Regions from separate parts of the Streptomyces sp. NPDC004629 genome, predicted to be linked through region 1. Evidence: riboswitches for the same ligand, from Rfam matches in the RefSeq annotation. Region 1 holds a riboswitch; the other holds the start of a gene.
What was found. A riboswitch is a leader RNA that binds a small molecule or an ion and turns the genes downstream of it on or off. The one in region 1 is predicted to bind thiamine pyrophosphate.
Positions count from the first base shown of each region.

Region 1 (3,355 bases):
GTCGTCGCGGTCCTCGCGCCCGTCCTCGCCGGAACCGCCGCGGCGATATTCCTGCTCGTCGGCTACGTCCTGAAGATGCTCGACCCCGAGCCGGCGTTCGCCCAGACCATGCTCACCGCGGGCTGGGTGTTCGGTGCGGTGACCGCGGCCGCGATCCTCGTCGCCGCCGTCGGCCTGCTGCTCACCGCCCTGCGCAACCGCCCCTCGCTGGAGGTGGGAGCGTACGCGGCGGCGAACACGGAGCTGGTCCGGGCCCGGGAAGCCTGGCAGGAGGCCCTGCTGGAACGGGGCATCCTGCCGTTCCTGCGGGACGCGCTGACGGAACCCGGCAGGACGGCGAACCTGCGTACGCACCCGCCTGCGCCGACCAGCCGCATGCCGCGCCTCGGCTACGGCCGCCCGGGCTTCAGCAGCCCCGAGGACGGCTCCGCATCGGGCTCACGTCCGAGCTTCAGCAGCCCGGACTACACGAGCCCGGACTTCGGCGGCCCGGACCACCAGCCCGAGTGATCCCGGCTTGCGCCCCCGCGGGGGCGCAAGCCGGGCACCCGGTCGAGCCCGTCGACTCCCGAGACGCCCCGACGCCGGGAACGCCGTGATCCGGCCACATTCCTGGTGTTCGGGACGACGCCGCGTTCAGTCGGCGATCGGCAGGTACACCCGGTTTCCGCCGGCCGCGAACTCCTTCGACTTCTGGAGCATTCCCTCGGCGATGTCCTCCGGGAAGGCCCCGTCGGCCGCGTCGCCGCCGAACCGCTCCGTGATGCTGTGGCTGATCTTCATCGAGCAGAACTTCGGTCCGCACATGGAGCAGAAGTGGGCCGTCTTGGCGGGTTCGGCCGGAAGCGTCTCGTCATGGAACTCCCGTGCCGTGTCCGGGTCCAGGGCGAGGTTGAACTGGTCTTCCCACCGGAACTCGAAGCGGGCGTCGGACAGCGCGTCGTCCCACTCCTGCGCACCCGGGTGCCCCTTGGCGAGGTCGGCCGCATGGGCGGCGATCTTGTAGGTGATGACGCCGGTCTTGACGTCGTCCCGGTTGGGCAGACCCAAGTGCTCCTTGGGCGTGACGTAGCAGAGCATGGCCGTGCCCCACCAGGCGATCATCGCGGCGCCGATGCCGGAGGTGATGTGGTCGTAGGCCGGAGCGACGTCCGTCGTCAGCGGGCCGAGCGTATAGAACGGAGCTTCATCGCAGATCTCCTGCTGAAGGTCGATGTTCTCCTTGATCTTGTGCATCGGGACGTGTCCCGGGCCCTCGATCATCGTCTGTACATGGAAACGCCCCGCGATCCGGTTGAGTTCCCCGAGCGTGCGCAGTTCCGCGAACTGCGCCTCGTCGTTGGCGTCCGCGATCGAACCGGGACGCAGGCCGTCGCCGAGCGAGTACGTGACGTCGTAGGCGGCGAGGATCTCGCACAGTTCCTCGAAGTTCTCGTACAGGAACGACTCCTTGTGGTGCGCCAGGCACCAGGCGGCCATGATCGATCCGCCGCGCGAGACGATGCCGGTCTTGCGGTTCGCGGTCAGTGGCACGAACGGCAGCCGAACCCCGGCGTGGACCGTCATGTAGTCCACGCCCTGCTCGGCCTGCTCGATGACCGTGTCCTTGTAGATCTCCCAGCTCAGTTCCTCGGCCCTGCCGTCGACCTTCTCCAGTGCCTGGTACAGCGGCACCGTGCCGATGGGCACGGGGGAGTTGCGCAGCACCCACTCGCGGGTGGTGTGGATATTGCGACCGGTGGACAGGTCCATGACCGTATCGGCGCCCCAGCGGGTCGCCCAGGTCATCTTCTCGACCTCCTCCTCGATGGAGGACGTCACCGCCGAGTTGCCGATGTTGGCATTGACCTTCACCAGGAACTGCTTGCCGATGATCATCGGCTCGATCTCCGGGTGGTTGACATTGGCGGGCAGCACGGCCCGTCCAGCGGCGATCTCCTCGCGGACCACCTCGGGAGAAACGTTCTCCCGGACCGCCACGAACTCCATTTCCGCAGTGATCTCGCCCCGCCGCGCATAGGCGAGTTGGGTGACCGCCCCGCCGTCACGGCTCCGACGCGGTTGGCGCGGGCGGCCGGGGAAAACCGCGTCCAGGTTGCGCAGACCGCCGCGCGGCGCGGTGTGCTTGATCCCGTCGTCCTCGGGGCGGACGGGGCGGCCCGCGTACTCCTCCGTGTCACCACGGGCGATGATCCAGTTCTCGCGCAGCGGCAGCAGGCCCCTGCGGACGTCGGTCTCGACGAGCGGATCGGTGTACGGGCCCGAGGTGTCGTAGAGCGTCACCGACTCCCCGTTGGTCAGGTGCACCTGACGGACCGGCACCCGCAGATCGGGGCGCGAGCCCGCGACATACCCCTTGTGCCAGCCGATGGACCGTCCCGCCCCCGCGTCATCGGCGCCATCGGGCCCGTTGACGGATCCGTTCACCGCGTGCTGTGCGGAGGCAGGCGTGCGTATGTCCTTGTTGGTCATGAGACCTACTCCCTACGCCGGCATTACCCGGTAACAGGTTCGGCGGTCGACGCAGCGGTGTCCGTCCATCGGTGCTTCCTGTGAAACATCACTCGTTCCACGTGAAACATCGCGAAGACGGAGGTCAGCGCCCTCTCAGCCCGGTGCTCCGAGCTCCCGCGTGTGCAAAGGTGCCTCCACGCTAGCGTCAATTCGGGCGCGGTGAACAGAGGGCCCCTGTCGTTCTTGCGATGATCGGTCGGTGACCACGATGCAGCAGTCCCCCCACCCCCCGTCCGGGCCACAGCGCAGGCAGGGCTCCGCACAGGGCGGCGGACACGGCCACGAGGGCCACGATTCCGGTGACGGCCACGGGCACGGCCATGGCCACGCGCACAGTCATGGTCATGGCCCCGCGGCGCCCGTCTCCAAGCATCTGCGCAAGGTCATCGCGGCCGTCCTCATCCCGTTCGCCGCGGCGGTCGTCGTCGGGCTCATGGTGCTCTGGCCCGGTGGCGCACCGTCGCACGAGCGCACCGGGGTCGGCTTCGACCGGCAGACGCAGCAGGCCACGGTCACCCAGGTCGTCGCGGTGAGCTGCAAGTCGGTGAACGCCTCGGGGGACACCCCGACCGGTGACACGTCCACCGCCGAGGGCAGCTCCGCACAGCAGCAGGCAACCGGCACCTGCAAAAAGGCCACGATCCGGGTCGACACCGGCAAGGACAAGGGCCGTACGTTCACGGAGATCGTCCAGCCGGACCAGTCACGGCAGTTGCACCAGGGGGAGAAGGTCGTCGTCGCGTACGAGCCGTCGGCACCGAAGGACCTGCAGTACTCGGTCACCGACGTGAACCGGAAGTTCCCCCTGGTGCTGCTCGCCGGCATCTTCGCGCTCGTCGTC
Region 1 is NZ_JBIALO010000003.1:181,550-184,904, reverse strand. Features, by position in the region: gene ACFYTE_RS06125 (hypothetical protein) at 1-510, shown strand, start outside; gene thiC (phosphomethylpyrimidine synthase ThiC) at 637-2,472, opposite strand; TPP riboswitch at 2,465-2,642, opposite strand; gene ACFYTE_RS06115 (YibE/F family protein) at 2,723-3,355, shown strand, end outside.

Region 2 (3,355 bases), on a different contig from region 1:
CAGCCGGTCCGCGCGCAGCCAGCAGACGGTCCAGGCGGGCCCCGTGGGGTCCCCGCGCCACAGCAGCGTGTCGGCCGCAGGGTGGTGGCCGACGTACTGCACGAAGCGGCCGAACTGCTCGGACCAGAAGTACGGCACCGGGTCGTAGACCGCCGGGGCCTCGCCGATGATGTTCGCGGCGACCGTGCGCGGCCCCTGGAGGGCGTTGTCCCAGTGGTGCACGAGCAGCCGCTCGCCATAGCGGGCCGAGGGGAAGGATGCGCAGTCGCCGACCGCGTACACATCCGGCACGGAGGCGCGCAGGTAGGCATCGGCCACGACCTCACGGGCGGCGCCCAGTTCGATGCCGGAGCCGGCCAGCCAGCCGGTGGCGGGGCGCGCGCCGATGCCGACGACCACGGCGCCCGCGGGCAGCCGCGAGCCGTCGGCGAGCAGCACCGCGCCGGGCTCGACGCTCGCCACGCGCGCGTTGGTGCGCAGTTCGGTGCCGCTGTCCGCGTACCAGGCGGTCATCGGCGCCGCGACCTCGGCCGGGAGCGCGCCCGCGAGCGGGCGGTCGGCGGCCTCGACCACCGTGACCGCGCAGCCCGCCTCGCGGGCCGCCGTGGCGAACTCGGCGCCGATCCAGCCCGCGCCGACGACCACGATGTCGTGCTGCCGGGCGAGCACGGGCCGCAGCCGCTGGGCGTCGTCCAGGGTGCGCAGCAGATGCACACCGGGGACGCCCTCGGCGCCGGGCAGCCGAATCGGTTCGGCGCCGGTGGCGAGGACCAGGACGTCGTACGGCACGGGTCCGGCCGCGGTGTCCAGCTCGTGCTCGCCGGGGCGTACACCAAGTGCCTCGCGGCCCAGTTCGAGATCGATGCCGAGCGCCGCGAAGTCGACCTCGAAGGCGGAGCCCTCGGCCCTGCCGAGCAGCACGGCCTTGGACAGCGGCGGCCGGTCGTAGGGCTGGTGGGGTTCGGCGCCGACCAGGGTGATCGTGCCCCGGTGGCCCTGTTCGCGCAGGGCGACCGCGGTCTGCACCCCGGCCATGCCCGCGCCGACGACGACCACGCGCCGCCCCGGTGCCGGGCTGGGTTGCTGCGTCTGCTCGCTCACGTGATCACCATAGTCAACTGACGATTTGCCAGTCAGGGGGCGTGCTGGGTGACCTGTTGCACAACGGGATCACCGGTGCACGCCGGGGTCCGCGCGACCTGTTCGACCACGCTCGTCCCGCTGCCCGCCTGCGATTCCCACTCCCACGTCTCCGTGAGCCGCACCCGGCCGTCGGGCAGCTCGCCGACGGTCGACACGCAGTGCCCGGAGGACGTGCCGCCATCATGCTTGAGCTGGACGTACCGGAAGTCCAGCCGATCGCCGCGGCGGATGCCGACGAGATACCCGCGCACGATGTCGCCGCCGGCGTACTCGGCCCAGATCTCGCCGTTTTTCTCGTGGTACGTGAACCGGGTGCTGGTACCCACCTGACCTGGGGCCTGGTCCGTGACGGGGGCGAGGACGAGACCGTCGAGCGAGCGGGCCATGAACGGAGGCTCCCTTACTGAGGCGGGCGGCGGCGGGCTAGGGTGGCCACCGTACAAGCACTCGCGGGAGCCCGGACGCACCGGGCTGAGAGGGAGGCTGGCGGCCTCCGACCGTACGAACCTGATCCGGGTCATGCCGGCGAAGGGAGGGGCTGGACGCCCATGTCGTCACGTACGTCGGACGTTCTCGTCATCGGGGGCGGAATCATCGGCCTGGTCACGGCCTGGCGGGCCGCGCAGCGCGGGTTCGCCACCGCCGTCGTGGACCCCGAGCCGGGCGGCGGTGCCGCACAGGTCGCGGCCGGGATGCTGGCCGCGGTCACCGAACTGCACCACGGCGAGCAGACACTGCTCGGCCTGAACCTGGCCTCGGCCCGCCGCTACCCGGACTTCACGGCCGAGCTGACCGAACTGACCGGCCTCGACCTCGGCTACCGCCGGTGCGGAACGCTCGCCGTCGCGCTGGACGCCGACGACCGGGCGCACCTGCGCGACCTGCACGCGTTGCAGCAGCGCTCCGGGCTGGAGTCCGAGTGGCTGTCCGGCCGGGAGTGCCGCCGCCTGGAACCGATGCTCGCGCCCGGCGTGCGGGGCGGGCTGCGGGTGGACGCCGACCACCAGATCGACCCGCGCCGGCTGGCCGCCGCGCTGCTCACGGCGTGCGAACGGGCGGGCGTGGTCCTGCACCGCGCGTGGGCGGAGCGCTGCACGGTGCGCCGGGCCCGGGCCGTCGGGGTGACCACCGCGGACGGCACGGAGCTGGGCGCGGACCGGGTGGTGCTCGCGGCCGGCAGCCTGAGCGGACGGCTGCCGGGCCTGCCGCAGGACGTGCTGCCGCCGGTGCGGCCGGTGAAGGGGCAGGTGCTGCGGCTGACCGTGCCGAAGCGGTACGCGCCGTTCCTGAGCCGCACCGTGCGGGCCGTGGTGCGCGGCAGCCAGGTGTACCTGGTGCCGCGGGAGAACAGCGAGCTGGTCGTCGGGGCGACCAGCGAGGAGCTGGGCTGGGACACCACGGTGACCGCGGGCGGCGTGTACGAGCTGCTGCGGGACGCGCACGAGCTGATACCGGGGATCACCGAGCTGCCGCTGACCGAGACCCGGGCCGGGCTGCGGCCCGGGTCCCCGGACAACGCGCCGCTGCTCGGCCCGACCGCGCTCGACGGGCTGCTCGTGGCCACCGGGCACTATCGCAACGGCGTGCTGCTCACCCCGGTCACCGGGGACGTCATGGCGCACGCCCTCACCACCGGGGACCTCCCCGAGGAGGCCCGTCCCTTCACGCCCGCGCGCTTCGGCGCCCCCGCCCGCACGGAGCAGCCCGCATGATCATCTCTGTCAACGGGGAGCGCCGGGAGATCGCGCCCGGTACGGCTCTCGACACCGTCGTCCAGACCCTCACCACCGCGCCCGGCGGGGTGGCCGCGGCCCTCAACGAAACCGTCGTCCCGCGCGCCCAGTGGCCGTCCACCGCCCTCAGCGAGGGCGACCGCGTCGAAGTCCTCACCGCCGTCCAAGGAGGCTGAGCCATGGCCGACGATCCCTTCGTCCTCGGCGGTACGTCCTTCACGTCCCGGTTGATCATGGGTACGGGCGGTGCGCCCAGCCTCGATGTGCTGGAGCGGGCGCTGGTCGCCTCCGGCACGGAGCTGACGACCGTGGCGATGCGGCGGGTCGACCCCGATGTGCACGGATCCGTGCTGTCGGTGCTGGAACGGCTCGGCATCCGGGTGCTGCCGAACACCGCGGGCTGCTTCACCGCGGGCGAGGCGGTGCTGACCGCACGGCTGGCCCGTGAAGCGCTCGGCACGGATCTGGTCAAGCTGGAG
Region 2 is NZ_JBIALO010000041.1:59,397-62,751, forward strand. Features, by position in the region: gene ACFYTE_RS37985 (NAD(P)/FAD-dependent oxidoreductase) at 1-1,101, opposite strand, end outside; gene ACFYTE_RS37990 (hypothetical protein) at 1,134-1,529, opposite strand; TPP riboswitch at 1,583-1,694, shown strand; gene thiO (glycine oxidase ThiO) at 1,692-2,855, shown strand; gene thiS (sulfur carrier protein ThiS) at 2,852-3,052, shown strand; gene ACFYTE_RS38005 (thiazole synthase) at 3,056-3,355, shown strand, end outside.
Region 2: another riboswitch for thiamine pyrophosphate. It lies ahead of thiO (glycine oxidase ThiO); the one in region 1 lies ahead of thiC (phosphomethylpyrimidine synthase ThiC).